2 regions of the Massilia aerilata genome follow, and region 1 is predicted to be linked to the other one. Evidence: predicted binding sites of a transcription regulator. Region 1 holds the regulator's gene; the other holds the start of a gene.
The links. Region 1 encodes NrdR, which represses ribonucleotide reductase genes. Its sites were predicted from a motif close to CACNANATNTNGTG; they were not measured.
Positions count from the first base shown of each region.

Region 2: ACFPO9_RS24120 (ribonucleoside-diphosphate reductase subunit alpha) is a predicted target of NrdR. The motif match lies at 8,817-8,830, and genes of this name have one in related genera.

Region 1 is NZ_JBHSMZ010000015.1:208,315-222,841, reverse strand. It holds gene ACFPO9_RS18710 (T6SS immunity protein Tli4 family protein) at 1-307, opposite strand, end outside; gene ACFPO9_RS18705 (esterase/lipase family protein) at 403-1,611, opposite strand; gene ACFPO9_RS18700 (contractile injection system protein, VgrG/Pvc8 family) at 1,599-1,970, opposite strand; tRNA gene ACFPO9_RS18695 (tRNA-Lys) at 2,396-2,471, opposite strand; gene ybgF (tol-pal system protein YbgF) at 2,529-3,290, opposite strand; gene pal (peptidoglycan-associated lipoprotein Pal) at 3,372-3,899, opposite strand; gene tolB (Tol-Pal system beta propeller repeat protein TolB) at 3,925-5,199, opposite strand; gene tolA (cell envelope integrity protein TolA) at 5,231-6,145, opposite strand; gene ACFPO9_RS18670 (biopolymer transporter ExbD) at 6,217-6,645, opposite strand; gene tolQ (protein TolQ) at 6,672-7,355, opposite strand; gene ybgC (tol-pal system-associated acyl-CoA thioesterase) at 7,377-7,781, opposite strand; gene ACFPO9_RS18655 (SDR family oxidoreductase) at 8,033-8,785, opposite strand; gene glyA (serine hydroxymethyltransferase) at 8,976-10,223, shown strand; gene nrdR (transcriptional regulator NrdR) at 10,254-10,724, shown strand; gene pilV (type IV pilus modification protein PilV) at 10,820-11,380, shown strand; gene ACFPO9_RS18635 (PilW family protein) at 11,377-12,312, shown strand; gene ACFPO9_RS18630 (pilus assembly PilX family protein) at 12,309-13,028, shown strand; gene ACFPO9_RS18625 (type IV pilin protein) at 13,032-13,523, shown strand; gene ACFPO9_RS18620 (GspH/FimT family protein) at 13,520-14,089, shown strand; gene ribD (bifunctional diaminohydroxyphosphoribosylaminopyrimidine deaminase/5-amino-6-(5-phosphoribosylamino)uracil reductase RibD) at 14,135-14,527, shown strand, end outside.
Region 2 is NZ_JBHSMZ010000024.1:142,070-156,596, forward strand. It holds gene ACFPO9_RS24090 (glycosyltransferase family 4 protein) at 1-385, opposite strand, end outside; gene ACFPO9_RS24095 (glycosyltransferase) at 382-1,614, opposite strand; gene ACFPO9_RS24100 (purine nucleoside phosphorylase YfiH/LACC1 family protein) at 1,696-2,376, opposite strand; gene ACFPO9_RS24105 (hypothetical protein) at 2,586-3,122, shown strand; gene ACFPO9_RS24110 (M20/M25/M40 family metallo-hydrolase) at 3,137-4,510, shown strand; gene ACFPO9_RS24115 (ribonucleotide-diphosphate reductase subunit beta) at 4,571-5,677, opposite strand; gene ACFPO9_RS24120 (ribonucleoside-diphosphate reductase subunit alpha) at 5,746-8,655, opposite strand; gene ACFPO9_RS24125 (sigma-54-dependent transcriptional regulator) at 9,070-10,566, opposite strand; gene ACFPO9_RS24130 (sensor histidine kinase) at 10,571-12,232, opposite strand; gene ACFPO9_RS24135 (PP0621 family protein) at 12,238-12,528, opposite strand; gene ACFPO9_RS24140 (cytochrome C assembly family protein) at 12,525-13,322, opposite strand; gene ACFPO9_RS24145 (ABC transporter ATP-binding protein) at 13,505-14,299, opposite strand; gene ACFPO9_RS24150 (ABC transporter permease) at 14,303-14,527, opposite strand, start outside.

The sequences.
Region 1 (14,527 bases):
GATCTTTCTCTTTTCCAGCCGCGTTCTGATGCGTAACTATTTCTGCTGGCATTTCTTGATTGCCTAGGATGAGCTGCGCTTCTTCAGGAACTTCGAGCACATACCGGCCAAAACAGACAGCTTTTGTTCTTGCAAACAATTTTTTCAATCGTGGAGACATTTCGGTTTGAGTTGGCACGCCAGTGTCCTCGTAAGAATAGGCCTGATGATGAAGAAAGAGGTAGAGGCCTGCAGCGGCGACGACACCAGCTAAGGCCGTGAAGATAAGTCGTTTTTTTGATTCTGATTTTGAAATAGGGCTCGTCATTTTTGATGAATGAGAAAACTACTTGGGCAACGATGTCCTGATTCTTTTTGAATTGCTGAATCAGGTCTTTACAACAGAGTACGTCCATATTCGCTTCAGGTCTTCCACCCCTCGGCGGTATTGGCAATCTTTATCATCGCATATAGCATCGAGACACTGACCGCATCCGCCTTGTAGCTCCCTTGATGGTCATACCCGGCCTGGACAAAGTGCACAGCCGCTTTCACTTTCGCTGCCGAATAATCGGAAGGGACAGTACCATCTCCCGCGTCCTGCGGCGGCAGGAGTTTCAATTTAAACCTGCGCTGGTCTTTCAAGGAAACGATCAGATCGCCTGTCCCGTCCTCGCTTACCAGTCTCCACAACAGTGGCGACTCTTTTGCAGCTGCAATTGCCGCATTGACGTGAATGTCTGCATGGGATAAAGGCTCGATTTTGTAAATCACGCTGCCATGTGTCGGGTTTTTTACATCGGCTGCGTAGCTGGCGTACGTATGGGCGTGGAACGTATTTTTGATTTTGGCGTGAAATGCCTGGGCGTCGGCGATCCTTTCATTAACCAACTTCGTTGTCGATGACACCTTTAATGTCTTCCCTGCCGGGTTTATCCATTCAGGATTGATCAAGCGCCACCAGCTTTCAGGTTTCTGCGTGTAAATATCGGACAGTGGTACTCCACTCATCGACATCGCGTTGGTTGCGTTGGAGGGTGGTGCCGATACGCCCGCGTCTGCGGGCCACTGCGCCAAGGTTTTCCCATTGAGGTCTTGGACTTTTAACCAGTTATGGCCGTACTCTGGCGTTGGTAAAAGTTCAAGAGGGCCGGGGGCATTGGCAAATACCGCGGTGACGTCCTGCCCCGTATTTCCGATGATAGCCGGAGCAGGCAAATGGCCGTCTACTCCGCTACGGACGCGTTTGTATGCTGCTGCAGAACCGTAAACCGGTTGTACGCTGTGATAGATGCCTAGAACGCAATCATTCAAGCCGCCCATCTCAGGATGAATTAGAGCGCGCGCCAGGATGCCACCCATTGAATGGGTAACCAGAATCACTTTGTCACACTTGTGACCATGTGCTTGATATGTCTTGATGAGATCTCTGATACGGACAGCCGTCTTCTTGGCGGACACAGCGTTGCTTTGGAGCCAGTTATATCCCATTGCATGGACTGGATATAGACAGTTGGCCACGCGAATAACTTCTTTCTCTTCAAGCATGGCCGCGTTAGGCGCTCCCCAACGTTTTGGCGACACGTCTGTTACTCCTATAGGCGGACCGCCGATAACGTTCAGATTTGACATCCAGAACAGATCCAACGGATTGCGGCTAGCCTTATCTTTAGCCAGCGCGTACCCAAAGCCAATAATTCAGTGACGTAGCCGTTGAAGTAGCGCAGCGAGCCGTCTTCGCGCACGAGCGAGATCGTGACCATCCTGGCCATTATCGCCTTCAGGGGAATCTCTACGTTGTCCGACAGGAGTTCGACCTCGAAGCGGAAGCAGCGCGAGACTTCCTCGTGCGCTTTCAAGCGGTTCGGCAGGAGGATGCGATCCGGCCCGTCGTTGCGAGGGAAATCCAGGCGCATCAGGCGGTCGTGCTGCGCATCGAGACTGAACGCCGACAGCGCAGCTCCCGCCGCGATCGCTTGGCTGCCAATCATGTAGGGCCTCCGATGGTGTAACGGCTATCAAATTTTCCATCGGTTAAGGTAACGAACAGGTTTTGGGCGACCTTGATAAAAAGCAAAAGCTGGATTCAGCATTTGTATGGCAGGAGGCATAATGGCAACGGGTGTCCATTCTCAGCTGCACGAACACCAAGGCTTGGCGTAATACGAGGAAGCCAGTCGGCATTGCAGATTTCCGCTGGCACGATTTGGGACGCACTTAGGCCGGATGGGCGATCCAAAACGGCAGCCCGTTGTACAACGTGCAGGCGATGGGCGAGTGGAGGTCGGCCGCGATGGCGTAGCGATACGTAGAGGGACTGCTGCGCGTCACAAACGCGGCACTGTCGGTAGAAGAGGGGATACAAAAAAAGGCGTCACGATCACTCGTAACGCCTTGATTTGATACTGCATATTCGTGGTAGGCCGTGCGGGGCTCGAACCTGCGACCAACGGATTAAAAGTCCGCTGCTCTACCAACTGAGCTAACGACCCGAAAGAAACAAGATTATAGGGGCTATCTGCCGGGCTGTCAAATGCGCCGGAGCGTCGTCACTTCAGGCTGGCCAGGCGATCCTTGGCGGTGGCGGCGGCCGAGGTGTCCGGGTACTTCGACACCAGCTGCTGCAGGATCTTCTTGGCCTTCTTGTTGTCCTTCAGCTCGATGTAGTTGCTGGCGATGTTGAGCATCGCGTCCGGCACCTTGGTGCTGTTGCCGTAGTTCGAGACGACGGCTTCCTGCGCGGCGATGGCGTTCTTGTAGTCGCGCTGGGCGTAATAGGTGTTGCCGAGCCAATACTGGGCGTTGGCGGCGAAGGCGGAGTCCGGATAGCGGCGGACGAAGTCCTGCAGCGCGTTGGCGGCGGCCTTGTAGTCGCCCGACTTGAACAGGTCCATGGCGGTATCGTAGGCCTGCTTCTCGGTCGGCTTGACTTCGACGGTCTGGCCGTCGACGACTTCCTGGCGCGGCTCGAGCTTGCGGATGCGGGCGTCGAGGTCGGCGTACAGGTCTTTCTGGTTCTTCTGCGCGCCGGCGATCTGGTTTGCCAGCACTTCGAGCTGGCCGCGCAGGCGGGCGATTTCCTGCATCGTCTGCTCGTGCTGGTTCAGGATCTCGATGGTCGCGGTCTTGTCCGACTTGGTGTCGAGGCGGGCGTTGACGTCGCGGGACAGCGCATCCACCTTGGCGCGCAGGTCGAGGATGGCGCGCCGCGCTTCATCGTCGTCGAGGATGCCGGCGCTCGCATGCAGGGGCAGCCAGGCGGCAAAGGCGAGGGCAAGGGCAGCAAGGCGGGACTGGGACGTTTTGATCATTTCTGGCTCTTCCTAAGCGATACGGGGCGGGATGCAGTCTGCACTGCATCCCGCCCCACTGTCAATCAACCGGATGACCGATTATTGATAGACGATGTCGGCGCGGCGGTTTTCAGCCCAGGCGGCTTCGTTGCTGCCGGTTGCTTTCGGCTTTTCTTCGCCCAGCGAGACCGCTTCCATCTGGTTGTCCGACACGCCCAGGGCGGCCATCGACTTGCGCACGGCTTCGGCGCGCTTCTGGCCCAGGGCCAAGTTGTACTCGGTGCCGCCGCGCTCGTCGGTGTTACCCTGGATCAGCACTTTACGCTGCTTGTTCTTGGTCAGGTAAGCCGAGTGGTTCTCGACGACCGGCTTGCCGTCGTCACGGACGACGTAGCTGTCGAAGTCGAAGTAGACGCTGCGGTTGGCCAGAACGCCTTTCGGGTCGTTCAGCGGGTCCACAGCGGTGGTCTCGATCGGACGGACGTTGCGGCTGTCGTCGACCGGCGCCTGGGTCTGGGCGACCGGGGTCTTTTCGACCACCGGGGTTTCTTGCAGTTTGGTCGACGAGCAAGCCGACAGCAGGGCTGCGGCCGACGCGATGAAGGCTACGGTTTTAATGTTGCGCATGGGTTTTCTCCTGGTCAAAAAATATTTACTTCATAAAGGGGCCCCAGCTGGGCTCCTTGATGTTTCCCGCCTGCGTCGATAGACGCTGCTTTACCCGACCGTCGACGGACACCACAGCCAGCGAGGCACGCCCGCCGCCTTTGTTGGCATACATGATGTATTTGCCGTTCGGCGAAAAACTCGGTTCGGTGGCCCCTTCGGCCAGGCGCTGTTCCTGGCCGCTGGCCAGGTCCATCGCGTAAAGGCAGTACACCCCATCGCGTTGCGAAATCCACGCCAGCGTCTTGCCGTCCGGGGAAATGCGAGGGGAAATATTTTCACGACCATTGAACGTGACGCGGGTGGGTTGGCCACCGTTCACGCTCATCTTGTAAATCTGTGCGCCACCGCTGCGGTTGCTCACGAAGTAAACTGTCTGGCCATCGCCCGAGAACTGGCCTTCGGTATCGATGTCGGCGCCGTTCGTCAGGCGGCGCAGGCCGCTGCCGTCGACATTCACGATGAAGATCTGGGTATTGCCGGTCTTCGACAGGGACAGCAGCAGCCTAGTGCCGTCCGGCGACCATGCCGGCGCCGAGTTGTTCCCCTTTTCGTTGGACAGGATCTGACGCTGGCCGGTCACCAGGTTCTGCACGTAGACGATCGGCTTCTGCTTTTCCAGCGAGACATAGGCGACCTTGGTGCCGTCGGGCGACCAGGACGGCGAGAAGATCGACTCGCGGCCATAGGCGGCGATCTGTTCGTTTTCGCCGTCGGCGTCGGCCACCACCAGCTCGTAGCTGTGGTTGCCCCTGCCGGGGTTGACCTTCACGTAGGAGATGCGAGTCGAGAAGATGCCGCGTACGCCGGTCAGCTTTTCATAGATGTCGTCGGCGATGCGGTGGCCTTCCAGGCGCGTGTTGCGCGCGCCGACCGCGTCCGACAGTTGCGAGAGCTGGGTCTGCTTGACGGTGTCCATCAGCTTGTAGCGCACCTGGAAGCGGCCGTCGGGCATGCGGCTGACCGAGCCCACCACCAGGGCGTCGGCGCCGCTGGCCTTGAAGGCGCCGAGGTCGACGCTGGCGGAATCCGAAATGGCCTGGCGCGCATCGATCACCTTGAACACGCCGCTGCGCTCGAGATCGGCGCGGATGATGCTTGAAATCTGGTCCGGCGCCACCGATTCGTCGGCGAAGGCCGCCACCGCGACCGGAATCTGGGTGCCGCTCACGCCGGCGATTTCGACGCGCACCTGGGCATGTGCAGCCACGCCCATCAGCAGGGTGGCCGAAAACAGCAGGGAATGTAGTTTCTTCTTCATAATGTCTCAGCTAAGTTTGGGTTCGAGCCGATCAGTTCAGGTCTTTCAGTTTGAAGCTGACTGGAAGTGATCGCTCTACCGTACCATCTTTTTTCTTTCGAAGCGGTGACGATTTGTTAATGCCCCGTTCAACGGCATCGTCAAACGCAGGGATGCCGCTGCTCTTGACCTTGCGTACCGAAAGAATCTCACCAGTCGGCAATTGCTCCACTTGGAAAACGACTTCCGGATTACCCGGTACATCGGTACTGCCCGGATAACTCGTATTGCTCTTGATTTGTGCGGCAAGGGAAGCCAGATAGCCCTGATCGATGCGCGGCGCGGTCGACTTCGCAGCATTTCCGCTGCTGCCCGGATTGCCAGCGCCCGACATCAGACGTTTCATTTCATCGGCTCGCGCTTTTTCCCGCTTGTCGGCTTCCGCCTTCTCGGCTTTTGCCTTGGCGAGTTTCTCGGCCTTTTCCTTTTCGGCCTTTTCCTTTTTCTTCTGGGCTTCTTCTTCTTTCTTCGCCAGCTCCTGCTCTTTCTTCTTCTGGTCTTCGCGCGCTTTCTTCTCGGCCAGCGCCTTTTCCTTCTTCTCTTCCTCGCGCTTCTGCTTGGCGATTTCCTGCTCGCGTTCGACCCGCTCTTCTTCCTTGCGTTTCTGTTCTTGCTTGCGCTTCTTCTCGCGCTCGAGGGCGATATCCGGCTGCTTCGGCGGCGCCGGCTCGGCCACGGGCGGCGGCTCGACCACGCGCGGCGTCGGCGGCGGCGTTTCCGGCTGCGGTTCCGGCTCGGGTTCAACTTGCGGCGGCGGCTGCGGCGCGGGCGGGGCGGCCTGCTGGACGCTGGTATCCCACACTTCGGCTTCGACCGCGATCGGCTGGTTGTTGGTCCAGTTAATGCCGATCACCAGGAAAGCCAGCAGCAGGGCGTGCACGCCCACCGCCAGTCCGATCGAGGACATGCGGTTCGGTTCCGGCGGCACCTGGTAGGGCGAGCCGCCGATGGCCTTGCCGTTGTGCTTCGTTGCCGACATTATTTGGTGGCCAGTCCGACGCGGTTGATGCCCATCTTCTTGGCTTCCGAGATCATCTGGATCACATCGTCATACTTGCTTTCGCGGTCGCCCGAGATCATCACCGGATAGTCGGGATGCTCGGCGTGCATCGCGCGCAGGCGCTCGATCACGGCGCTGCGGCTGGACATGTCCTCGGGCGCGCTGCTGTTCTTGCCATTGATGCCGATCTGCAGCTGGGCATTGCTCTTCACCGAGATGTTGATGTAGTCGTCCGGCGGCTGGGTCGAGCGCTCGGCGCTGGGCAGCTTGATCTCGCTGGGGTTCTGCGCCGGCGGCACCGCCATGAAGATGATGAGCAGCACCAGCATCACGTCGATGTAGGGCACGACGTTGATTTCGGACTTCAGCTTGCGGCGTCCGTTGCGCAGGTTGCTGTTGAATGCCATGTTCTTACCTCACTATCCCGTTGCGTTCAGCGCGACTGGCGCTGCAGGATGTTCGAGAATTCCTCGACGAAGCTTTCGAAGCGGATCGCGAGGCGGTCGATATCGTGGGTGAAGCGGTTGTAGGCGACCACGGCCGGGATCGCGGCGAACAGGCCGATCGCGGTGGCGATCAGCGCTTCGGCGATGCCGGGGGCGACCACGGCCAGGGTGGCCTGCTGCACGTTGGCCAGGCCGCGGAAGGCGTTCATGATGCCCCACACGGTGCCGAGCAGGCCGATGTACGGGGACACCGAGCCGACCGAGGCCAGGAAGTTCAGGTGGGTGTCGAGGTGATCCAGTTCGCGGTGGAAGGCGGCGCGCATCGCGCGGCGGGCGCCATCCAGCACGGCGCCGACATCGAGGGCGTCGCGGGCGGCCTGCTTGCCCTTGATGAACTCGCCCATGCCGGCTTCGAAGATGCGGGCCAGCGGACCGCTCTGGTCGCGCTGGGTGCTGGCGCTCTGGTGCAGGGTGTGCAGGTTGCCGCCGGCCCAGAAGCTGCGCTCGAACTGCTCGGTCAGGCGGCGGGCGGCGCGGATCGCGAACACCTTGCGGAAAATATAGGTCCAGCTGATCACGGAAATCGCGAACAGCAGCAGCATGATCAGCTTGACGAGGAAGTGCGCGTGAAGGATCAGTTCAACGAAAGAGAGGTCTTGGACTGCGTTCATCAGTATATTTGTTCAAATGTGTCAGTCGGTCCGCATTTTAACAGCGGTACTTGCAGGAAGGGAACGGGGGCGCATGGTTTGGGCATCGACGCAGCCCACTTTCACGTTCGCGGTCGACAGCAGGGTTTCGCCGCGCCAGGCTTGCTGGGCGAACTGGACCGAGGCGCGACCGAGCTTTTCCACGTGCAGTGTCAGGGTCACTTCATCGTCCAGGCGCGCGGACGCCAGGTAGTCGACGGCTGCGCTGCGCACCACGAAGGCGGCGCTTTCCTCGTCGAGCAGGCTTTGCTGATGAATGCCCAGCGAACGCAGCCATTCGGTGCGCGCGCGTTCGAAGAACTTCAGGTAATTGGCGTAGTACACGATGCCGCCGGCGTCCGTATCTTCGTAATAGACCCGTACCGTCCAGGTGAAAACTGAAGGCATTTCAGCTGCCATAAATGAAAATGGGAAACATTTTACGCGATTTTCGAAAAGCTTATGTGCGGTCGCGTACATAAACTCTCGATGATTAGCGGGCATGAGTAAACGCTAAGCATGCATACTCAGCCAACAACTGTAACACTTTCTAACAAGCTTCGTCGCTCCCGACATTTGGCTGAGCGAACGCAAACCGGGGTCAGACCCCGAATTTAGGAAATTGCCCAAAATCGGGGTCTGACCCCGGTTTATGACCGTCAAGCCTGGGTGCGCTTGATGTTGAAAGGCGAGAAGCCCTGGCAGGTCGGCATCATTTCGATCAGGTTGATGTTGACGTGCGGAGGCAGGGTGGCGATCCAGTAGGCGGTCTCGGCGATGTCTTCGGCGGTCAGCGGCTGCGTGCCTTCGTAGACCTTGGCGGCTGCGGCGTCGTCGCCCTTCAGGCGGACGTTCGAGAACTCGGTGCCGCCGCACAGGCCGGGCGCGAGATTGGTGGCGCGCACGCCGGTGCCGACCAGGTCGGCGCGCAGGTTCAGCGTGAACTGCTCGACGAAGGCCTTGGTGGCGCCGTACACATTGCCGCCCGGGTAGGGGTAGTGGCCGGCGACCGAGCCCAGGTTGATCACGAGGCCGCTGCCGCGCTCGACCATCGAAGGCAGCACGGCGTGGGTCATGGTCACCAGGCCCTTGACGTTGGTGGCGATCATGGTGTCCCAGTCTTCCAGCGGGACTTCGTGCGCCGGCTTGGTGTTCAGCGCCAGGCCGGCATTGTTGATCAGGACGTCGATCTGGCGCCAGGACTGCGGCAGCATCGACAGCGCTTCCTCGATCGAGGCCTTGTCGGTGACGTCCATCGCGACCGGCAGGGCGGATTCGCCCAGCTCGCGCGCCAGCGACTCCAGGCGTTCCTTGCGCCTTGCGGCCAGCACCACCTGGTGGCCGTTCTTGACGAAGGTGCGCGCCATCGCGGCGCCGAAGCCGGCCGATGCGCCGGTAATGAATACGATCATGATGGGATCCCGGATGATGGATGGTGAAGATGGAACTGCAAGATTGTAGCCGAAATGATCATTGCTTACCCCATGTGTCATCCCTTACAATCGACAGTTCCATTACGCATCACCGTAGGCCGTTCACCGGCTCCCGCCTCAAGTCAGCGCTGCCTGCCGCCTGGTATTCACATCGATTGGAGTTTTTTTCATGTTTGCAAAAGATCACACGCTCGCCAACGTCGACCCGGAACTGTGGGATGCCATTCAGAAGGAAAACACCCGCCAGCAAGATCACATCGAGCTGATCGCGTCCGAGAACTACACCTCGCCGGCAGTGATGCAGGCGCAGGGCTCCCAGCTGACCAACAAGTACGCCGAAGGGTATCCGGGCAAGCGCTACTACGGCGGCTGCGAATACGTGGACGTCGCCGAGCAGCTGGCGATCGACCGCGTCAAGCAGCTGTTCGGCGCCGAAGCCGCCAACGTGCAGCCGAACTCGGGCTCGCAGGCCAACCAGGGCGTGTTCTTCGCCATGCTGAAGCCGGGCGACACCATCATGGGCATGTCGCTGGCCGAAGGCGGCCACCTGACCCACGGCATGGCCCTGAACATGTCGGGCAAATGGTTCAAGGTCGTCTCCTACGGCCTGACCGAGCAGGAAGACATCGACTACGAGCAGATGGAAGCCCTGGCGCGCGAGCACAAGCCGAAGCTGATCATCGCCGGCGCCTCCGCCTTCTCGCTGCGCATCGACTTCGAGCGCTTCGCAAAGATCGCCAAGGAAATCGGTGCTTACTTCATGGTCGACATGGCCCACTACGCCGGCCTGATCGCCGCGGGCGAGTACCCGAACCCGGTGCCGTTCGCCGATTTCGTCACCTCGACCACCCACAAGTCCCTGCGCGGCCCGCGCGGCGGCATCATCCTGATGAAGGCCGAGCACGAGAAGGCCATCAATTCGGCGATCTTCCCGGGCATCCAGGGCGGTCCGCTGATGCACGTGATCGCCGGCAAGGCCGTCGCCTTCAAGGAAGCGCTGTCACCGGAATTCAAGGAATACCAGCAGCAAGTCGTGAAGAACGCCAAGGCCCTGGCCAAAGCGCTGATCGCGCGCGGCCTGCGCATCGTCTCGGGCCGCACCGAGTCGCACGTGATGCTGGTCGACCTCCGTTCGAAAGGCCTGACCGGCAAGGAAGCGGAAGCGATCCTGGGCCAGGCGCACATGACCTGCAACAAGAACGGCATCCCGAACGACCCGCAGAAGCCTTTCGTGACCTCCGGCATCCGCCTCGGCAGCCCGGCCTTCACCACCCGCGGCTTCAAGGAAGAAGATGCGACCACGGTGGGCAACCTGATCGCCGACGTGCTGGACAACCCGCACGACGCCGCGACCATCGAGCGCGTCAAGCTTGAGGTGAAGAAGCTGACCGACAAGTACCCGGTCTACGCTTCGTAATCTCTCGATCGCACAGCGGCGCCGGCAACGATGAAATGCCCTTTCTGTCAGCATGAAGACACCCAGGTCCTCGATACCCGCGTATCCGAGGAGGGCGATTCTATCCGCCGCCGGCGCCGCTGCGCCCAATGCGACAAACGTTTTACCACCTATGAGCGGGTCGAGCTCTCGATGCCGATCATCGTCAAGAAGAGCGGCAGCCGCACCGAATTCGAAGCCTCCAAGCTGCGCGGCAGCCTGATGCTGGCCCTGCGCAAGCGGCCCGTCGCCGCCGGCGCGATCGACGCCGCCATCGCCTCGATCGAGGAAAAACTGCTCACCAGCGGCCGCCGCGAAGTCGACAGTGTCTACGTCGGCGAACTCGTGATGCAGGAACTCAAGCGTCTCGACAAGATCGCTTATATCCGCTTTGCCTCCGTCTACAAGAACTTCGAAGACCTGGCCGAGTTCCAGGAAGCGATTGCGGAAGTCGGTCCCGGCGCGAAAACCAATCCCGGCTGAAGAAGTTCCCTCCATGGGCTTGAGCGCCCGCCACGGCTGACCTGAGTCCGCCTGCTACCTTCTGGTCTCCCTGATCCGAGACCTGGAGGTGTGGCATGCGCGGCCGCTCACTTGCTGGCGCTTTCCCCGGCGGCTTTACGCTGGTGGAAGTGCTGGTGGCCCTGTTCGTCGTCGCCCTTGGCCTTGCCGGGGCCGCGGCCGTGCAGGCGGTGGCGGTGCGCGCCGCGGGCGAGGCCGGGCGCCTGGCCGACGGCCTGCGGCTGGCTTCTTCGCTGGCCGAGCGCATGCGTGCGAATCCCGCCGCGATGGCGCTGCCGGATGCCGACAATCCCTATCTCCAGTTCGATGCCGCGGCCGGCGCCCCGTCGGCTGCCGCTGCATCCTGCTACGGCGCGTCCGGCTGCGGCCCGGTCGAGCTGGCGAACTTCGACCTGATGGAGACTTCGGCCCAGCTAGGCAGCCGCTTTCCCGGAGGACGCATCCGCGTCTGCCGCGATGCCCAGCAGCCCGACGCAGGCGGCCTGCTGGCCTGGGACTGCAGCGGCGGACCCGGCGCGCCCGTCGCCATCAAGCTGGGCTGGCGCGACCGGCAGGCGGCGCCGGACACTGTCTATGCGCCGGCGGTGTTCCTGACGCTGGGGGCGGGGGCGCCATGAAGCATCGCCGCCGTCTCCGCCTGCGCCAGGCCGGCCTCACGCTGGTCGAGATGATGGTGGCCATGTCCATCGGCCTGGCGGTCGTGCTGGCCGCGGCGCGGCTGCTGGGCCTGGCCAACGGCGCCTACGCCGCGCAGATGGAAGCGGCCGTCCTCGAAGATGCCGGCCGCTACGCCCTCGATATCGTCGGCCGCGCGGTGCGCCAGGCCGCCCATGCCGATCCGCTCCAGCTGGACCTGTCGGGCCCCGTCGATGTCCTGCCGGCCCGCCTGGCGGGGTTGGATGCGCGCTCGCTCGGCAGCACGAGCAGCGGCATCGACATTCCCCTCGCCGCGGTGGCGAACGGCAGCGACGTGCTGGCCGTGCGCTTTCCCGGCGCCGGCGGCGGCGCCAGTGGCGACGGCAGCGTGGTGAATTGCGCCGGCTTTGCGGTCGGCTCGGGCGAGGAGGGCTGGAGCATCTTCTACGTCGCGAACAACGGCGCCGGCGAGCCCGAGCTGCGCTGCAAGTACCGCGGCGCCGCCAACTGGAGCGCCGACGCGGTGCTCGCCGGCGTCGACAGCTTCCAGGTCCTGTACGGCCTCGATACCGACACCCCGCGCGACGGCGCCGCCAACCGCTACCTGAACGCCGATGCGATCAGGGCGCTGGACGCGGCCTACGCCGGCCTGCCGGCACCGGAGCTGAACCGCCGTACATGGTGGAAGCGGGTGGTCAGCGTGCGCATCGGGCTGCTGCTGCACGGTACGCGGGCCACGCGGCCTGCGGGTGGCGATGGCGAGTTCCAGCTGTTCGGGGCTGTGCATGCGGCCAGTCTTGGGGACGGCGACCTGGGGACCGTGGTGCGCGAGGATGCGCTGCCGGACAGCCTGCGGCGGCGCGAGCGCAGGCTGTTCACGATGACGGTCGCCTTGCCGGCGGGCGCTTTATGAGCGCGCGCGGGCCTTGCTGCGGGCTGCGGCCACGGCGTCAACGAGGCGCGGCCCTGGTCTGCGCGCTGATGCTGATGATGGCGGCCATGCTGATCGGCATCTCGGTATGCAGCACGGTCTTCGCGTCGATTGCCTCGGCAGGCGCCGAGCGCGAGCGCAGCATTGCGCACGAGGCCGCCGAAGCCGCCTTGCGCGATGCCGAGCGGGACATCGCCGCGGCCTCGGGCATCGTCCCGCCGGCCCGGGCCACGCAGTTCACGGAAGCCGGCGCCGCCAGCTTCGTCGACGGCTGCGGCCAAGCCGGCTCGGCGCGCGGACTGTGCCTGGCGAGCTCGCCGCCGGCGTGGCAGCTGCAGGACCTGGCCGACGCCGATAACCCTGCGCTGGTGCCCTACGGGTATTACACCGGCGCGAGCCTGGCGACGGGCCGCGGCCTGTTGCCGGCCCGCCCGCCGGCATACCTCATCGAAAAGATCGCGCCGCCGGGCGCCGGCGCGTCGCTCGGCAGCTTTTACCGGATCACGGCGATCGGCTTCGGCAGCCGGGATGCGACACGCGTGGTGCTGCAGTCGGTGGTGCGCAAGCCGCCGCCGGCGCCTGCGGGCGGGACGGGGCCGCCGGAGGCCGCGCCGCCAGCGGTCCAGCTCCTGGCCGGCCGCATCGGCTGGCGCGAAATCGCCAACTGGCCGCAGCTGCACGCCCAGGCACTGGAGTAGGCAATGCCAGCACACGAACGCGAACCCGGACGAAAAAGCGAGAAAGGCATGAACATGAAGCGCGGCTTTACCCTGATCGAAATGCTGGTGGTGCTGGCGATCTTGTCCATCCTGGCGGCGGTGGCCATACCGGGCTACACCAGCCACATCACGCGCACCAGGCGCACCGAAGGGCAGATCGCCCTGATCGACGCCATGCAGCAGCAGGAGCGCTACCACCTGCAGCACAACACCTACGTCGAATTCTCCGCGGACAGCGGCGATGCGGCGCCGGCGGGCTTTCCCTGGTGGTCGGGCGTGAGCGCCGCCGTCAGCTATTACGAGCTGGCGGCGCACGCCTGTCCGGGCCGCGACATCGCCGATTGCGTCGAAGTCCGCGCCATCCCGGGCACGGCCAAGGTCGACGGGCGCTTTCGCGACCAGGACTGCGGCGCACTGAGCCTCGACAGCCTGGGTGTGCACGGTTCGGAGCGGGCGGGCCGCTGCTGGCCATGAAGCGTGCGCGCTTCAGGCAGCCCCGGAGCGGCTTCACGCTGATCGAACTGCTCGCGGTGCTGGCGATCGCCGCCATCCTGCTGGCCGCCGGCGCGCCCGACCTGCGCCAGTTCATCCGCAACCAGCAACTGAAAGCCGCCGCGGCCGACCTGTTCGCGGCGATCGGGCAGGCGCGCGCCCAGGCGCTGGCGCGCGGCGAGGTCGTGAGCGTATTGCCGAAGGGCGCCGGCGGCGCCGACTGGCGGCAAGGCTGGACCGTGTTCCTCGACCGCGACGGCGACCGCCAGCCCGGCCCCGGCGACACCATCCTGGCCGAGCACGGCCCGCTGGCGCAGGACATCGCGGTCGGCTTTTCCTTCACCACCCCGGCGCCGCCTTTCTATATCGCCTACAATGGCGCCGGGCGCAGCTGCCGCGACAGCAACCCGGCGGCTGCGCGCTATGGCACGCTGTCGCTGTTCCACGGCGGCGGCATCCGCCGTATTAAAATCAACATGCTGGGCCGGGCCCGCAGCTGCGACCCGGCACGCGACGCGTCCTGCGACGGTCCCGCGGCGCCGCCATGAACTTGAGCGAATGAAAAAGTGCTGATACTGAGCGATACCGAAAGCATGGCCCTGGCCCTGGAATGGGCAGCCAGGGGCATGTACATCACGGCGCCGAACCCGCGCATCGGCTGCGTGATCGTGCGTGACGGCGAAGTGATCGGCGCCGGCCATACCCAGCCGGCCGGACAGGCGCATGCCGAGGTCCAGGCCCTGCGCGACGCCCAGGCGCGCGGCAACGACGTCCGCGGCGCCACCGCCTACGTCACGCTGGAGCCCTGCAGCCACCATGGCCGCACGCCGCCGTGCTCGAACGCCCTGATCCAGGCCGGGATCAAGCGGGTCGTCGCGGCGATGGAAGATCCGAACCCGCTGGTGGCGGGACGCGGACTGGCGCAGCTGGAAGCGGCTGGCATCGCGGTCGCCTCCGGCCCGATGGCGGACCAGGCCTACGAACTG
Region 2 (14,527 bases), on a different contig from region 1:
GGTTGGCGATGCCGCTCGTCACCGCGTGGGTCGCGATCGTGTGCGTGACGCCGCACAGGCTGTAGCGGCGCTCGCCCAGGCCGAGGCGGCGCCAGGCCAGGCGTTCGATCCCGGGCCCCGGGTGATACAGGCTGCCGAAGCGCTCCAGCTGCTGCGGCTTGCCGCGGCTGACCCACTCGACCCCGCCCTTGAATCCATGTTCGCGCAGCGCGCGCTCGCACTCGACCGCTTCGGCCGCGCCGGCGGCAAAGCAGCCGACCGTCGCCAGTTCGCTCTGCGCGACGGCACGCATCAGCGCGGCGCCTGCCGCGTGGCGTCCCATCGGTTTCGGCGCGGCGGCGGAATAAGCCTCCGGGACGAAGTGCAGTGCGAAGCGGTCCTTCATCTATCTTCCTTCAGCAGCTCGAGGTAGGCCGGCAGGCCGACCGATTCGAAATCGTAGTCACGCAACACCGTCTCGCGCCCGCGCAGTCCGACGGCGGCGGTCTCGTCGGGGCGCGCGATCAGTTCGAGTGCGCGGCCGGCCAGCGCCGCGGTGTCGAAGAAGCCGGTCAGGTAGCCATTCTCGCCATCGCGGATCACTTCCCGCACCGGTCCCGTATCCGAACCGAGCACCGGTACACCGACCGCCATCGCTTCCAGCATGGACCACGACAGCACGAATGGATAAGTGAGGTAAATGTGCAGGCTCGAGACCTGGAGCACAGTGCGGTAGCTCGCATATGGAAGCTTGCCGAGGAAATGCACGCGCGACCAATCGACGGAATCCCCCAATTCGGCGCACAAGGCGGCGCGGTAGCTGTCGTATCCTTCGGGCGGACGCCGTCCGTAGCTGACGCCGTCGCCGCCGACCACCACCACCTGCAGCGCCGGATTGCCGGCCAGTAGACGCGGCAGGCTGCGCATGAAGACGTGGAAGCCGCGGTAGGGTTCGAGGTTGCGCGCGACGTAGGTCACGACCGGCTGGGCGCGGCTCAAGACACGGCCGCCAGGAAGCGTCAGGCGCGCCTGCGGGTCCGGCGTCAGCCAGGCGGTGTCGATGCCCTCGTGGATGCGGCGGATCTTGTGGCGCAGCTCGGGCGGATGCGCGTTCAGCTGCCAGCCGGTCGGCGTCACGCCGTCGTCGGCGGCCAGCAGCGACTGCATCAGCACCGAATTCTTGATGCGGATGCGCAGGCCGTCGTCGAAGCTGGATGGGTATTCGGGATCGAAGCCCACGTCCAGCCCGTTGGCCGCCCACCAGAACTCGCAGAACACCACCAGGCGCGCACGCGGGAACACGTCCTTGACGAACAGGCCTTCGCCCCAGCCCGGATGGCAGACCACCACGTCCGGCGCCCAGCCCTGCTTCTTCAGCTCGACGAGGATGCGGGTGACGGCCTGGCCGCGCCGGATGCAGCCTTCGAAATGCTTCAGGTAGTGGTGGGTCTTTTCGCCCGGTCCCTCCGGCTTCGCATACGCGATGGTGCGGATCTTGGGATCGAGATTCTCGCGCGCGACCGCGGCCTCTTCGCCGATGGCGACGAGTTCGACGTCTGGCCTCGTCTGCAGGTAGCGAATCAGCCGGCGGAACTGGCCCGGCAAATTCTGATGGATGAAGAGGACGCGTAGCATGGCTCGCATCATAGCTTTACTAGCAAGCCGGTGGCGCATCCCACGCACAAGCTTCCGCACAAACTTCTGCGCGAATCGTGATCAGCGGTTTGCGATGGCGATGACGGACCACTGCACGTCGACGACCGGCGTGCGCGTTTCGCGGTCGCGGCGGTAGCTGTGATAGATGAAGCGGCCGTCGCCGCCGCGGCGGCACATGGTGCATTCGGCCTGGACCGAGACGCGCTCGACGCCGGCCTGTCCCAGCTGCCGGCGCACGATCGCCGGCAGGTCGAGCCGGCGCAGCCGCGGCGCGACGGTCTCGCGCGGCAGGCCGGTGCGCGCCTGGAAGTCCTCGATCAGGTCCTCCGACACTTCATAGCAGCACGCATGCGCCGCCGGCCCGATCGCCGCGATCCAGTCGCCGGGATCGCCGCCGCGCTCGCGCACCAGCGCGGCAAAACGCTCGACGATGCCGGCATGCGCGCCGCGCCAGCCGACGTGCAGGGCCGCCACCTCGCCCCCATCCCGGCGCGCCAGCAGCACCGGCACGCAGTCGGCGGTGGCGATCGCCAGCAGCAGGCCGGCACTCGCGGTCAGCATGCCGTCGGCTTCGCCGCAGTCCTCGTTCGGCTGGGTCGCGATGGCGATATGGGTGCCGTGGCGTTCGTGCTGGACCGGGCGCCGGGGCCAGTAGGCGGGCAGCAGTCGGGGCAGATCGTCGTGGCGGCGGCCGAAGCCGTGGACGATGCCGGGGTGGTCGAGGAGCGGGCTGCGGAGCATGGGTTCGATGAATGAGGCAAGCGCGGGCAGCATAGCATGGCCGCGAGTGCCCTGATCCGGTCAGCAGCGCCCGGAAGCGGACACGGCGTGCTCTCTCCGGCGAAAAGGAATCGCCTTCATATCAGACACTTGGCAGATGGCATGCAGCTTGCTCATGCGTACAGCGAACGTCCCGTTCGAACCTCACCACCTGAAGGAGATATATGAGCATGCAACGTTTCTTGATGCGTTTCCAGGCAGCCGTCCTGATGGGCGCCTGCCTGGCCCTGCCCGCCCTGGCGCAGAATGGCCGCGGACCCGCAAGCCCGGACGAAATAGCCCATGTCGTCCAGATCGCGGCCGCTTCCGACAAGGACCCGGTTGCCACCATGACGTCAAGCGAGGGGCGTTGGCTCCAGAAATGGATCGACGAAGTCCCCGACTACAACTTCGGGCCCGACAAGGCCGCGTTCTGGCTGATGAGCGGCGCGGCCAAGGGTGAGCTCAAGCGTGTGGCGATTTTCCAGCATGCCGCCAGCACCGCCGCCTATCAGGTACAGCACCGCATTCCGGATCCCCGCCAGTCCCCCGAAACCCTTGAAGCAGTCACGATCGCGGGCCTGGAAGGCGTGCTGCGGGCGTACGAAAACCTGTTGCCGGCGCATCCCGATATTCGTTCCGCGGCACTGGATTCGGCGCTCGCCGCCCGCGACAAGGGTACGCTGGCGCAGTTCGTCGCCGGCTTGCCGCCGATGCCGCGGCGCTGATCGGGAGCCCGGCCATGATGCGAAGATGCCTGTCGCTGCTGTTCGGATGCGCGCTGTGCAGTGCGGCCCTGGGCCAGGCGCCGCCTGCTCCCGAGCGCCGCCTGATCGATGAAATCGCCGCGCGCGCGGAACTGATGAGCAACCTGGAGCAACTGTGCGACGAGGTCGGGCCCCGCCTCACCGGCTCGCCCGGGCTGGCCGCCGCCCAGCAATGGGCGATGGCGCGGCTGCGCGCCTACGGCGCCGTCAACGTGCACCTGGAAGCCTACGACATGGGACGGCCGTGGCTGCGCGGAACCGCGCGTGCGCGCCTGTTGAATGCGAACGGCATGGCGCTCGACGTCGTGCAGAAAGGCTGGACCGCCGGCACCGCCCGGCCGGTGCGCGCGGATGTGGCGCTGCTCGACGTGAAAACGCTGGACGAGTTCAAGGCGGTGGCGCCTTCGCTGAGGGGCAAGCTCGTGCTGGTCGAATCGGCGCCGAAGGCGACGCCGGAACAGCGCAAGGATCCGGCGCGCTACTTTGCCGCCGCGACGCAGGCGATCCACGACGCCGGGCTGGCCGGTGTGCTGCTGGTCTCCATGAAGGAAAACGGACTGCGCGACATGTGGGGCGGACCGCGTTCGCTGTTCGACCGGCACGCCGCGATCATCACGCGCGAGCACGCCAGCATGCTCAAGCGCTTGCTGGCGCGCGGGATCGTGCCCAGGGTCGAGCTGGCGCTGAACGGCGGTTTCGGCGCGCATGCGGCCATGGCGCATAACGTGGTTGCCGACTATCCGGGCAGCGACGAGACCGGCGAAATGGTCGTGCTGGGCGCCCACCTGGACTCCTGGGATCTCGGCGCGGGCGCAACGGACAACGGCAGCGGCACGGTCGCCATGCTGGAGGTCCTGCGCGCTTACCATGCGCTTGGCCTGCGTCCGAAGCGCTCCCTGCGCATCGTGCTGTTCTCCGGCGAGGAGCAGGGCCTGCTGGGCAGCCGCGCCTATGTCGCGGCGCACCGGGACGAACTGGCGCGGATCCAGGCCGTGCTGGTGCAGGATAGCGGCGCGGGACGTATCACCGCATTTCCCGACATGCGCAACGACGCGTGGTACGCGGCCTTGACCCGCGCCGTGGCGCCCGCCGCCAGCCTGGGGCCGGTGGATGTCGTCTACGGCATGGCCGGCGGATCCGACTTCGAAGCCTTCGCCAACCTGGGCGTTCCCGCCTTCCCGGCCATGCAGGACGAGCGCGACTACCGCAGCCATACCCAGCACAGCCAGGTCGATTCCTTCGAGCACGTCGATCGCGCCAACCTGGTGCAGGCGGCGCAGGTGCTGGCGGTGGTGGCATGGGGGCTGGCGAACGGCGAGCGGCTGCCGCGTTCGGCCCCGGCGAAATAAAAAGGCCGGATCCCGTCATCACGGGGTCCGGCCTTTTGCGGCCTGGCTCAGGCTAAGGGATCAGTCCCAGCTCAGCGCGCCGCCGGTCTGGTACTCGGTCACGCGGGTCTCGAAGAAGTTGCGCTCCTTCTTCAGGTCGATCATCTCGCTCATCCACGGGAACGGGTTTTCCTCGTTCGGGAACAGCGCGTCCAGGCCGATCTGGACGGCGCGGCGGTTGGCGATGAAGCGCAGGTAGCCCTTGAACATCGGGGCGTTCAGGCCCAGCACACCGCGCGGCATGGTGTCTTCGGCGTAGCGGTACTCGAGTTCGACGGCCTTCAGGAACAGCTGCTTGATCTCTTCCTTGAATTCCGGGGTCCACAGCTGCGGGTTTTCCATCTTGATCGTGTTGATCAGGTCGATGCCGAAGTTGCAGTGCATGGACTCGTCGCGCAGGATGTACTGGTACTGCTCGGCGGCGCCGGTCATCTTGTTCTGGCGGCCCAGCGCCAGGATCTGGGTGAAGCCGACGTAGAAGAACAGGCCTTCCATCAGGCAGGCGAACACGATGATCGACTTCAGCAGCTTCTGGTCGTTTTCCAGGGTGCCGGTCTGGAACTGCGGATCGTTGATGACTTCGATGAACGGGATCAGGAACTGGTCCTTGTCGCGGATCGACGGGATTTCGTTGTAGGCGTTGAAGATTTCCTTCTCGTCCAGGCCCAGCGATTCGACGATGTACTGGTAGGCGTGGGTGTGGATCGCCTCTTCGAAGGCCTGGCGCAGCAGGTACTGGCGGCATTCCGGCGCCGTGATGTGGCGGTACGTGCCCAGCACGATGTTGTTGGCGGCCAGCGAGTCGGCGGTCACGAAGAAGCCCAGGTTGCGCTTGACGATGCGGCGCTCGTCTTCGGTCAGGCCGTTCGGGTTCTTCCACAGCTCGATGTCGCGCTGCATGTTCACTTCCTGCGGCATCCAGTGGTTGGCGCAGCCGGCCAGGTACTTGTCCCAGGCCCACTTGTACTTGAACGGCACCAGCTGGTTGACGTCGGTCTGGCCGTTGATGATGCGCTTGTCGTCGGCGTTCACGCGCTTGGCGACGTCGGCGGCGCTGACGCCTTCCGGTGCGGCCGCGCCGGCGGCCGGTGCGCTGGTGATCGGTTCATCGTCCCATGACAGAGCCATGATGTTTTCCTTCTATATATAGTTAGCTAGCCGTCGTCCCCGCGAAGGCGGGGACGACGGATCAAATATTACTGGCAGGCTTCGCACTCGTCGAAACCGGCGTCGCCCGGACGCAGGTAGCAGGCCGCGCCTTCCACCACATCCGCCGATGCTGCCGGAGCGGCAACCGGAGCAGCAGCCGCCGCTGCCGCCGACAGGCCGCCATCGACCGGCACGGCGTTCAGGGCGCCGGTGCGGGTGGTCGACTTCTCCATGTGGGTGGCCGCCACGGTGCGCAGGTAATAGGTGGTCTTCAGGCCGCGCAGCCAGGCCAGTTTATAAGTCTCGTCCAGCTTCTTGCCCGAGGCGCCGGCCATGTAGATGTTCAGCGACTGCGCCTGGTCGATCCACTTCTGGCGGCGCGAGGCGGCTTCCACCAGCCACTTCGGCTCGACTTCGAAGGCCGTCGCGTAGATCTCGCGCAGGTCTTGCGGTGCGCGGTCGATGCGCGACAGCGAGCCGTCGAAGTATTTCAGGTCGTTGATCATGACCTCGTCCCACAGGCCGCGCGCCTTCAGGTCGCGCACCAGGTAGCCGTTGATCTCGGTAAACTCGCCCGACAGGTTCGACTTCACGTACAGATTCTGGAAGGTCGGTTCGATGCAGGCCGACACGCCGATGATGTTCGAGATGGTCGCGGTCGGGGCGATCGCCACGCAGTTCGAGTTACGCATGCCGAACTGCTTGATGCGGTTGCGGATCACGGTCCAGTCCATGGTTTCAAGCGTGTCCTGCTCCAGGTATTGCGCACCGCGCTCTTCCGCCAGCAGCTTGATCGAGTCCTGCGGCAGGATGCCGCGGTCCCACAGCGAACCCTCGTAGGACTGGTAGCGGCCGCGCTCTTCCGCCAGCTCGGTCGAGGCCAGGTAGGCGTAGTAGCAGACGGCTTCCATCGAGCGGTCGGCGAATTCCACGGCTTTATCCGAAGCGAAGGGCACGCGCATCATGTGCAGACAGTCCTGGAAGCCCATGATGCCCAGGCCGACCGGACGGTGGCGCAGGTTCGAATTGCGGGCCTTGTCGACGGCGTAGTAGTTGATGTCGATGACGTTGTCCAGCATGCGCATCGCGGTGCGGATGGTCTTCTGCAGCTTGACCGCATCCAGGCCGTCGCCCTTCATGTGGGCCGGCATGTTGACCGAACCCAGGTTGCAGACGGCGATTTCGTCGGCGTTGGTGTTCAGCGTGATCTCGGTGCACAGGTTCGACGAGTGCACCACGCCCACGTGCTGCTGCGGCGAGCGGATGTTGCACGGATCCTTGAAGGTGATCCACGGGTGGCCGGTCTCGAACAGCATCGACAGCATCTTGCGCCACAGGTCCAGCGCTTCGATCTTCTTGTAGACCGACATTTCGCCGCGGGCGGCGCGCTCTTCGTAGGCCAGGTAGGCCTGTTCGAAGGCCTTGCCGACCTTGTCGTGCAGGTCCGGCACTTCGGACGGCGAGAACAGGCTCCACGAGCCCTTCTCCATCACGCGCTTCATGAACAGGTCCGGAATCCAGTTCGCGGTGTTCATGTCGTGGGTGCGGCGGCGGTCGTCGCCGGTGTTCTTGCGCAGGTCGAGGAATTCCTCGATGTCGAGGTGCCAGGTTTCCAGGTAGCCGCAGACCGCGCCCTTGCGCTTGCCGCCCTGGTTGACCGCCACCGCGGTGTCGTTCGCCACTTTCAGGAACGGGACCACGCCCTGCGACTTGCCGTTGGTGCCCTTGATGCGCGAACCCATCGCGCGGACCGGGGTCCAGTCGTTGCCCAGGCCGCCGGCGAATTTCGACAGCAGCGCGTTTTCCTTGATCGCGTCGTAGATGCCTTCCAGGTCGTCGCCGACGGTGGTCAGGTAGCACGAGGACAGCTGCGAGCGGCGGGTGCCCGAGTTGAACAGGGTCGGGGTCGAGCTCATGAAGTCGAAGCTCGACAGCAGGTTGTAGAACTCGATCGCGCGCGCTTCGCGGTTCTCTTCACGCAGCGACAGGCCCATCGCGACGCGCATGTAGAAGGCCTGCGGCATCTCGATGCGGGTTTCGCGGATGTGCAGGAAGTAGCGGTCGTACAGGGTCTGCAGGCCGATGTAGCCGAACTGCAGGTCGCGGTCGGCGACGATGGCCTTGGCCAGCTTCTGCAGGTCGAACTTGGCCAGTTCCTCGTCCAGCAGCTCGGCGGCGATGCCCTTGGCGATGTACTGCGGGAAGTAGGTCACGTACTCGGCGGCGGCGCCGGCTTGCGGGACTTCCTTGCCGAAGACTTCCTTGCGGATGGTGTGCAGCAGGATGCGCGCGGTGACCTGGCTGTAGGCCGGGTCCTTTTCCATCAGCGCGCGGGCGGCCAGGATGGCCGACTTGTGCAGCTCTTCGACCGGCACGCCGTCGTACAGGTTCTTGACCGTTTCGGCCAGGATGGCGTCGGCGTCGACGTGCTTTTCCAGGCCCACGCAAGCGGCGCCGATCAGCGACACCACTTCGTTCATGTCCAGCGGACGGCGCACGCCGCCATCGACCACGGTGAATTGCGGCGTGTCGGCCTGGGTCGCGCCCGAGGCTTCCTTGGCGGCGCGGCGCTCGTCCATGCGCTTGGCGCGGTACAGCACGTATTCGCGCGCGACGTCATGCTCGCCCGAGCGCATCAGGGACAGCTCCACCTGGTCCTGCACATCCTCGATGTGGAAGGTGCCGCCGTTCGGCTGGCGGCGCACCAGGGCGGCGACCACGTTGTTCGTCAGCTGCTCGACCAGGTCGCGGATGCGCGCGGACTCGCGGCCCTGCTCGCCGTTCACGGCGAGGAAGGCCTTGGTCATGGCGACCGCGATCTTGCTGGGAGCGAACGGCACCACGGCGCCGTTGCGGCGGATGATGCGGTAGTCGTTATTGGCGACCAGCTCGGCGGCGCTCGCGCCGGCAGCCGTTCCTGGTTGCGGATTGATGGAGATGTCCGAAGATGTTTGCATTGAGCCTCCCAGGATGGCTGCGCCACCGACTGATAAACGATGAATGCCAACTGTGCAAAGTTGGCAGCCTAATAACTTTTTAAGAATAATAAAGAGGAGAAGCCTGTTCTAAAAAAGCCTGCAACCGGCCCTCCTCTGCTTGGCTGACTCCTGCCACTGACTACTAGATCTAGTGTTGGAGCGCCGTATGGACCTAAGTATAGTCGATATTCGGAAATATCAAAGACCCCGCCGAGCGGATTTTTTTCTGGTGCCGCGCTTGACTTTTGCCAAGGCGAATCATTCCGGGCCTTGGAATGAAAGTAAGCACTAACATAAGCTTTGAAGGGCGCCACGCTGCTGTCGCTTGGCGCCCTGGATGCCCACAAATAGGGCATGTTGCGATGGCGAAAAGACAACAGCGTATGAGCGAGGTCAAGGCTCCGGCGCGTGGATATCCAGCTTCTGCATCTGGTATCGCAACTGCCGCACGCTGATGCCCAGCAGGCTCGCGGCCTGGGTGCGGTTGAACTGGGTCTGCTGCAGGGCGCGCTGGATGATGTCGCGCTCGATCTGGCAGAGGTAGTCCGGCAGGTTGCTGGGCAGCTCGCCGGCGCCCAGCGCGGGCAGGCTGTCGGGCGGCGCCGGCGTGGGCGCCATCGTCGGCGCCGAGGCGCTGGCGCCCTGGGCCGCGGCCGGCGCCGGCACCGGCGCGGCGGCAGCTTGCGCCAGCGCCTGCAGCTGCGGCGCCTCGCCCTGCCCGGCCAGGCGCGCACCCTTCAAGGACAGGTCGCCGACTTCGATCACGCCGTCGTTGGCGAAAGCCAGCGCGCGTTCCAGCACGTTTTCCAGCTCGCGCACATTGCCGGGGAAGGCATAGCCGCGCAGCGCGTCCAGCACGCCGGCGCCCAGGCGCGCATTGCCCGGTCCCGCCAGCCGCACCAGGATGGCGTCGGCCAGCAGCGGCAGATCGTCGAGGCGCTCGCGCAGCGGCGGCAGGGTCAGCTCGATCACGTTCAGGCGGTAGAACAGGTCCTGCCGGAACTGGCCGTTCTCGACCAGCCTGGCCAAATTCTTGTGGGTGGCGCTGATGATGCGCACGTCGACCGCCTCCTCGGCCGTGGCGCCGATCTTGCGCACGCGCCGCTCCTGGATCGCGCGCAGCAATTTGACCTGCATCGCCAGCGGCAGGTCGGCCACCTCGTCCAGCATCAGGGTGCCGCCGTTGGCGGCCTGGAAGAAGCCGTCGCGCTCGTCGGTGGCGCCGGTGAAGGCGCCCTTGCGGTAGCCGAAGAACTCGGCCTCCATCAGCGCTTCCGGAATCGCGCCGCAGTTCACGGCCACGAAAGGCTTGCCGGCGCGCGCGCTCTGGGCGTGGATCTCGCGCGCCGCCAGCTCCTTGCCGCTGCCCGATTCGCCGTTGATGGCGATCGGCGCCTGCGAACGGGCCAGCCGCCCGATCTGGGCGCGCAGCGCCTGCATCGCCTGCGAACGGCCGAGCAGGCGCGAGTTGCCGGCTTCAATCCCCGCTTCCGCATCCTGCGCCGCCTGGGCCGCCGGCTTCTCGGACAGGCGCAGCGCCGAACGCACCATGGTGCGCAAATCGTCCAGCACCACCGGCTTGGAGACGTAGTCGAAGGCGCCGGCCTTCAGCGCGATCACCGCGTTCTCGGCGCTGCCGTAGGCGGTGATCACGGCGATCGGGGTGCCGCGCCCGGTGCCGGCGACCTCGCGCACCAGTTCCAGGCCGGTGCCGTCGGGCAGGCGCATGTCGGTCAGCACCAGCGCGTATTCAGTCTGGCCGAGCAGGGATCTCGCTTCGCGCACGGTGGAGGCGCTGTCGACGTCCAGTCCCATCTTGACCAGGGTGATCTCGAGCAGCTCGCGCAGGTCGGCTTCGTCGTCAACTACAAGGATGCGGGGAGAACTCATATATCTATATAGAGAAGGTGATCACGAACCGTCCCGGCGCATCGAAGCCGGCGGGACCGTCCACCCGGTATTCGTAGTCGAGCATGGCGGCGTTGTTCAGGCACAGTTCGCGCGCCAGGTAGAGCCCAAGGCCGGTGCCCTTGCTCGAGGTGGTATAGAAGGGCTCGAACAAGTGGGCGCGTACCTCGGCCGTGATGCCCGGGCCGTCGTCCTGCACGTGCAGTTCGACGCGGCCGGTGGCATCCAGCACCGGGAACAGCCGGATGCTGGCCGGCTTGCCGCTCGCATAGCGGATCGCATTGCCGAGCAGGTTGACCAGCACTTCGCGCAGGTGCAGGCCGTCGAAGCGCACGGTGCGGTCGCCGGCATCGCCGATCCACACCATATTACCGGGCAGGCCATGGGTTTCCGTGAATTCGGCTTTCAGCTCTTCCAGGAAGGCTTTCAAGTGCACCGGCTCGCCGCCCGGCTGTACCTTGCGCGACAACTTGAGGATGTCCTCGACCATGCGGTTCACGCGCGCCACGTTGTCGCCGACGATGCGCAGCAGGCGGGTCTCGGCGGGGCCGTTCAGGTCCTCCGCCAGCAGCGAGGTCGCATGGCCGATCGCGGACAGCGGGTTCCTCACCTCGTGCGCGATGCTGGCCGTCAGCCGTCCCATCGAGGCCAGTTTCAGTTGCTGCGCCTGGTTTTCGATGGCGCTCACGTCCTGCATGAAGATCACGCTGCGCTCGGCCGCGCCGTTCGGGGTGTCGACCCTCGCGAAACGCAGCTTCAGGTGCACCGGCTGGTCGAGGCGGCCGCGCACCGGCCCGTCCTGCTCCTGCCAGCGCTTGATGGTGACGTGGGCGTCGGCGGCGCCGGCGGCCAGCCAGGCCTCGAAGCCCTGGGCCACCGGCTCCAGCGCGGCGCTATCGGCCAGGCGGAAACCGGTGCCGGCTCCCCCATCCCCGGCTTCAAGACTGTCGGCTTCCAGCCCCAGCATGCGGCGCGCCGCCGGGTTGCCGCTGAAGACGAAGCCGTCGCTTCCCACCACCAGGATGCCGTCGCCGACGTCGTCGACCACGATGCGGTAGACCGCCTGCTGGACCCGCAGGTCGGCGCCGCGCCTGGACGCCAGCTCTTCCTGCCGGATCAGGCGCGCCGCCAGCCGGCTCACCACCACCACCACGGCAAAGAAGGCGGCGCCCATGATCCCGGCCTGGAACAGCGGCGGCTCGTCCTCGCTGAGGAAGATCCGCCAGGTGCTTTCGGCCAGCATGAACAGGGTCGCGAGCGAGGCCGAGAACAGCGCCAGCACCAGCGGCGCCAGGATCGCCGCCCCGGCCAGCGGGAACAGGTAGAGCAGCCCGAGGCCGCTGCGGGCGCCGCCGGCGGCCAGGTAGAGCAGCGAGATGGCGCCGATGTCGACCAGGACCTGGCTGGACAGCTGCAGCAGGAAACGGTGGCGCCAGCGCTGGGCGATGGCGGCAAACAGCAGCGCCGCCGCCATGTAGGCGATGCAGGTCTCGGCATACGCCGTGCCGATCATGTGCCCGCGGCGCGCGTCGTAGGTCAGGTAGACCAGCAGCACCAGCGTGATCACGATGCGCGTCACGGTGAAGGTCTGGAGCGAACGCCAGAAGGTCTCCCGCGACGCGGCGGACAGTGGCTGCCAGGGCGCCATGCGCCTCAATCGGGACGAGATGAAGCCGGCAGGCGCGCGTGCGCCTGGCTGCAGTAGTCCTGCCCGCCCTCGTGCACCGCTTCCGAGGCCGGGAAATAGATGCCGCAGTGGGCGCAGCTGGTCATGCGCTCGGATTCCTCGACCCGGGGCGGGGCGCGGGTGGCGCCGCCGGCGGGCGTGCCGCCCTGCCCGGCGTCCGGGCCGAATCCGCGCGCGGCCACCGCCGCCCGCAGCTTGCTGCGTACCGCCATCACCACCAGGATGATGAGCGCAATCCAGAATAACAGTCGCGTCATGTGAACCCCCGGTGCAGAACGACTTCCAGGACAAAACGGCTGCCGACATAAGCCAGCGCCAAGGTAGCGAATCCCGCCAGCGTGAAGCGCAGCGCGGTCTTGCCGCGCCAGCCGCGCCAGCGGCGTCCGGCCAGCAGCGCGGCGAACAGGAGCCACGACAGCAGCGCGAACACGTTTTTATGGTCCCAGCGCAGTGCACGCCCGAACAGCTGTTCCGAAAACACGATGCCCGACAGGACGGTCAGGCTGAGCAGCACGAAGCCGATGCCGATCATCCGGAACAGCAGCTTTTCCATGGTCAGCAGGGCCGGCAGCTGGTCGATGGCCGCGCCCAGCCAGCCCTTCTTGGCATTGCGGGTATGCAGGCGCGTCTCCTGAAGCGCCATCAGCACGGCGTGAAAGGCGGCGATGGTGAGCGTACTGTAGGCCATCACGGCCACGGCCACGTGCCAGCCGAACGCGGGACCCTGCACCGTCATCAGGCTGCCCGGGAACAGCGGCGGCAGCAAGCTTGAGGCGGCCGCGCAGGGCATCACCATGCGGCGCATGCCGTCGAGCGCGAAATTGCGGCTTTCGAGCCACCAGACCGCCACCGAAATCCACAGCGCGGCCGACAGCATGAAGGCGAAGCCGACCCGCAGCGTGCCATTGCCCAGCATGTCCGGCCACAGCGCGGAACCATGCAGGACCCAGGCCAGCGCGGTGACGCCGGAAATGACCGCGCCCCGCGGCGACGGCAGCAGGGCGCACACCGCATACAGGATGGCTGCGGCGATGAATAAGGTGGTTTGCATAGGGGCGAGTCTACACTATCCGGATGACGCAGGGACAGCTTACCGATACAACAACGAACGTAACGAGGGCCTCGAAAACCGTAGCGAGCAGGGCTCAGTTTGGGTCGAGAAGCGCAGCCGTACTTACGGTACGGCGAGCATCGCAGACCCAAAATGTGCCCGCGCAGTAGGTTTGCGAGGTCCTAATCCACCGCTGCCGACTTCATTTCCGCCTCATGATGCCTTTGCTGCTCTTCCATCACCAGCTGCCCCAGCTCGCGCTTGAGCGCATTGAACTCCGGCGCCGCCGGATCCCGCATGCGCGGCAAATCGACCATGATGTCGCGCTTGACCGTGCCCGGCCGGTAGGTCATCACGACGATGCGGTCAGCCAGATAGATCGCTTCTTCGATGCTGTGGGTGACGAAGATCACGGTCTTCTTCAGCTTGGCCCAGATGCGCAGCAGCTCGTCCTGCAGGTTGCGGCGGGTCAGCGCGTCGAGGGCGCCGAAGGGTTCGTCCATCAGCATGATCGGCGAGTCCAGCGCCAGCACGCGCGCGATCGCGACCCGCTGGCGCATGCCGCCCGACAGGTCCTTCGGATAGCGCTTGCCGAAGTCTTCCAGCGACAGCAGTTTCAGCAGCTCGGCCACGCGCGCGGCAATGGCGGCCTTGGCCACGCCCTTGATTTCCAGCCCGAAGCCGACGTTCTGCTCGACCGTCATCCACGGGAACAGCGCGTATTCCTGGAACACCATGCCGCGTTCCGGGCCCGGCCCGATGACAGGGGCGCCGTCCGCCGTGATCCCGCCCCGGGTCGGCGGCGCGAAGCCGGCGACGGCGTTCAGCAGGGTCGACTTGCCGCAGCCGGAAGGGCCGAGCAGGCAGACGAACTGGCCGCGCGGGATTTGCAGGTCGATGTTCTCCAGCGCGACCATGCGGCGGCCGTCGGTCTCGAACACCTTGCTGACGTTTTCAATGACGATGTGGGCGCTCATTAATCAGTGCTCCAGGCCGCGGTGCCAGCGCAGCAGATAATTATTCAGCGCGTTCATGACCGAGTCGATCGCCAGGCCGAGGATGCCGATGCTGATCATGCCGGCGATGATCTTGTCGGACCAGAAGTACTCGCGCGCTTCGGTAATGCGGAAACCGAGGCCGTTGTTCACCGCGATCATCTCGGACACGATCACCACGATGAAGGCGGTGCCGACGCCGATCCGCAT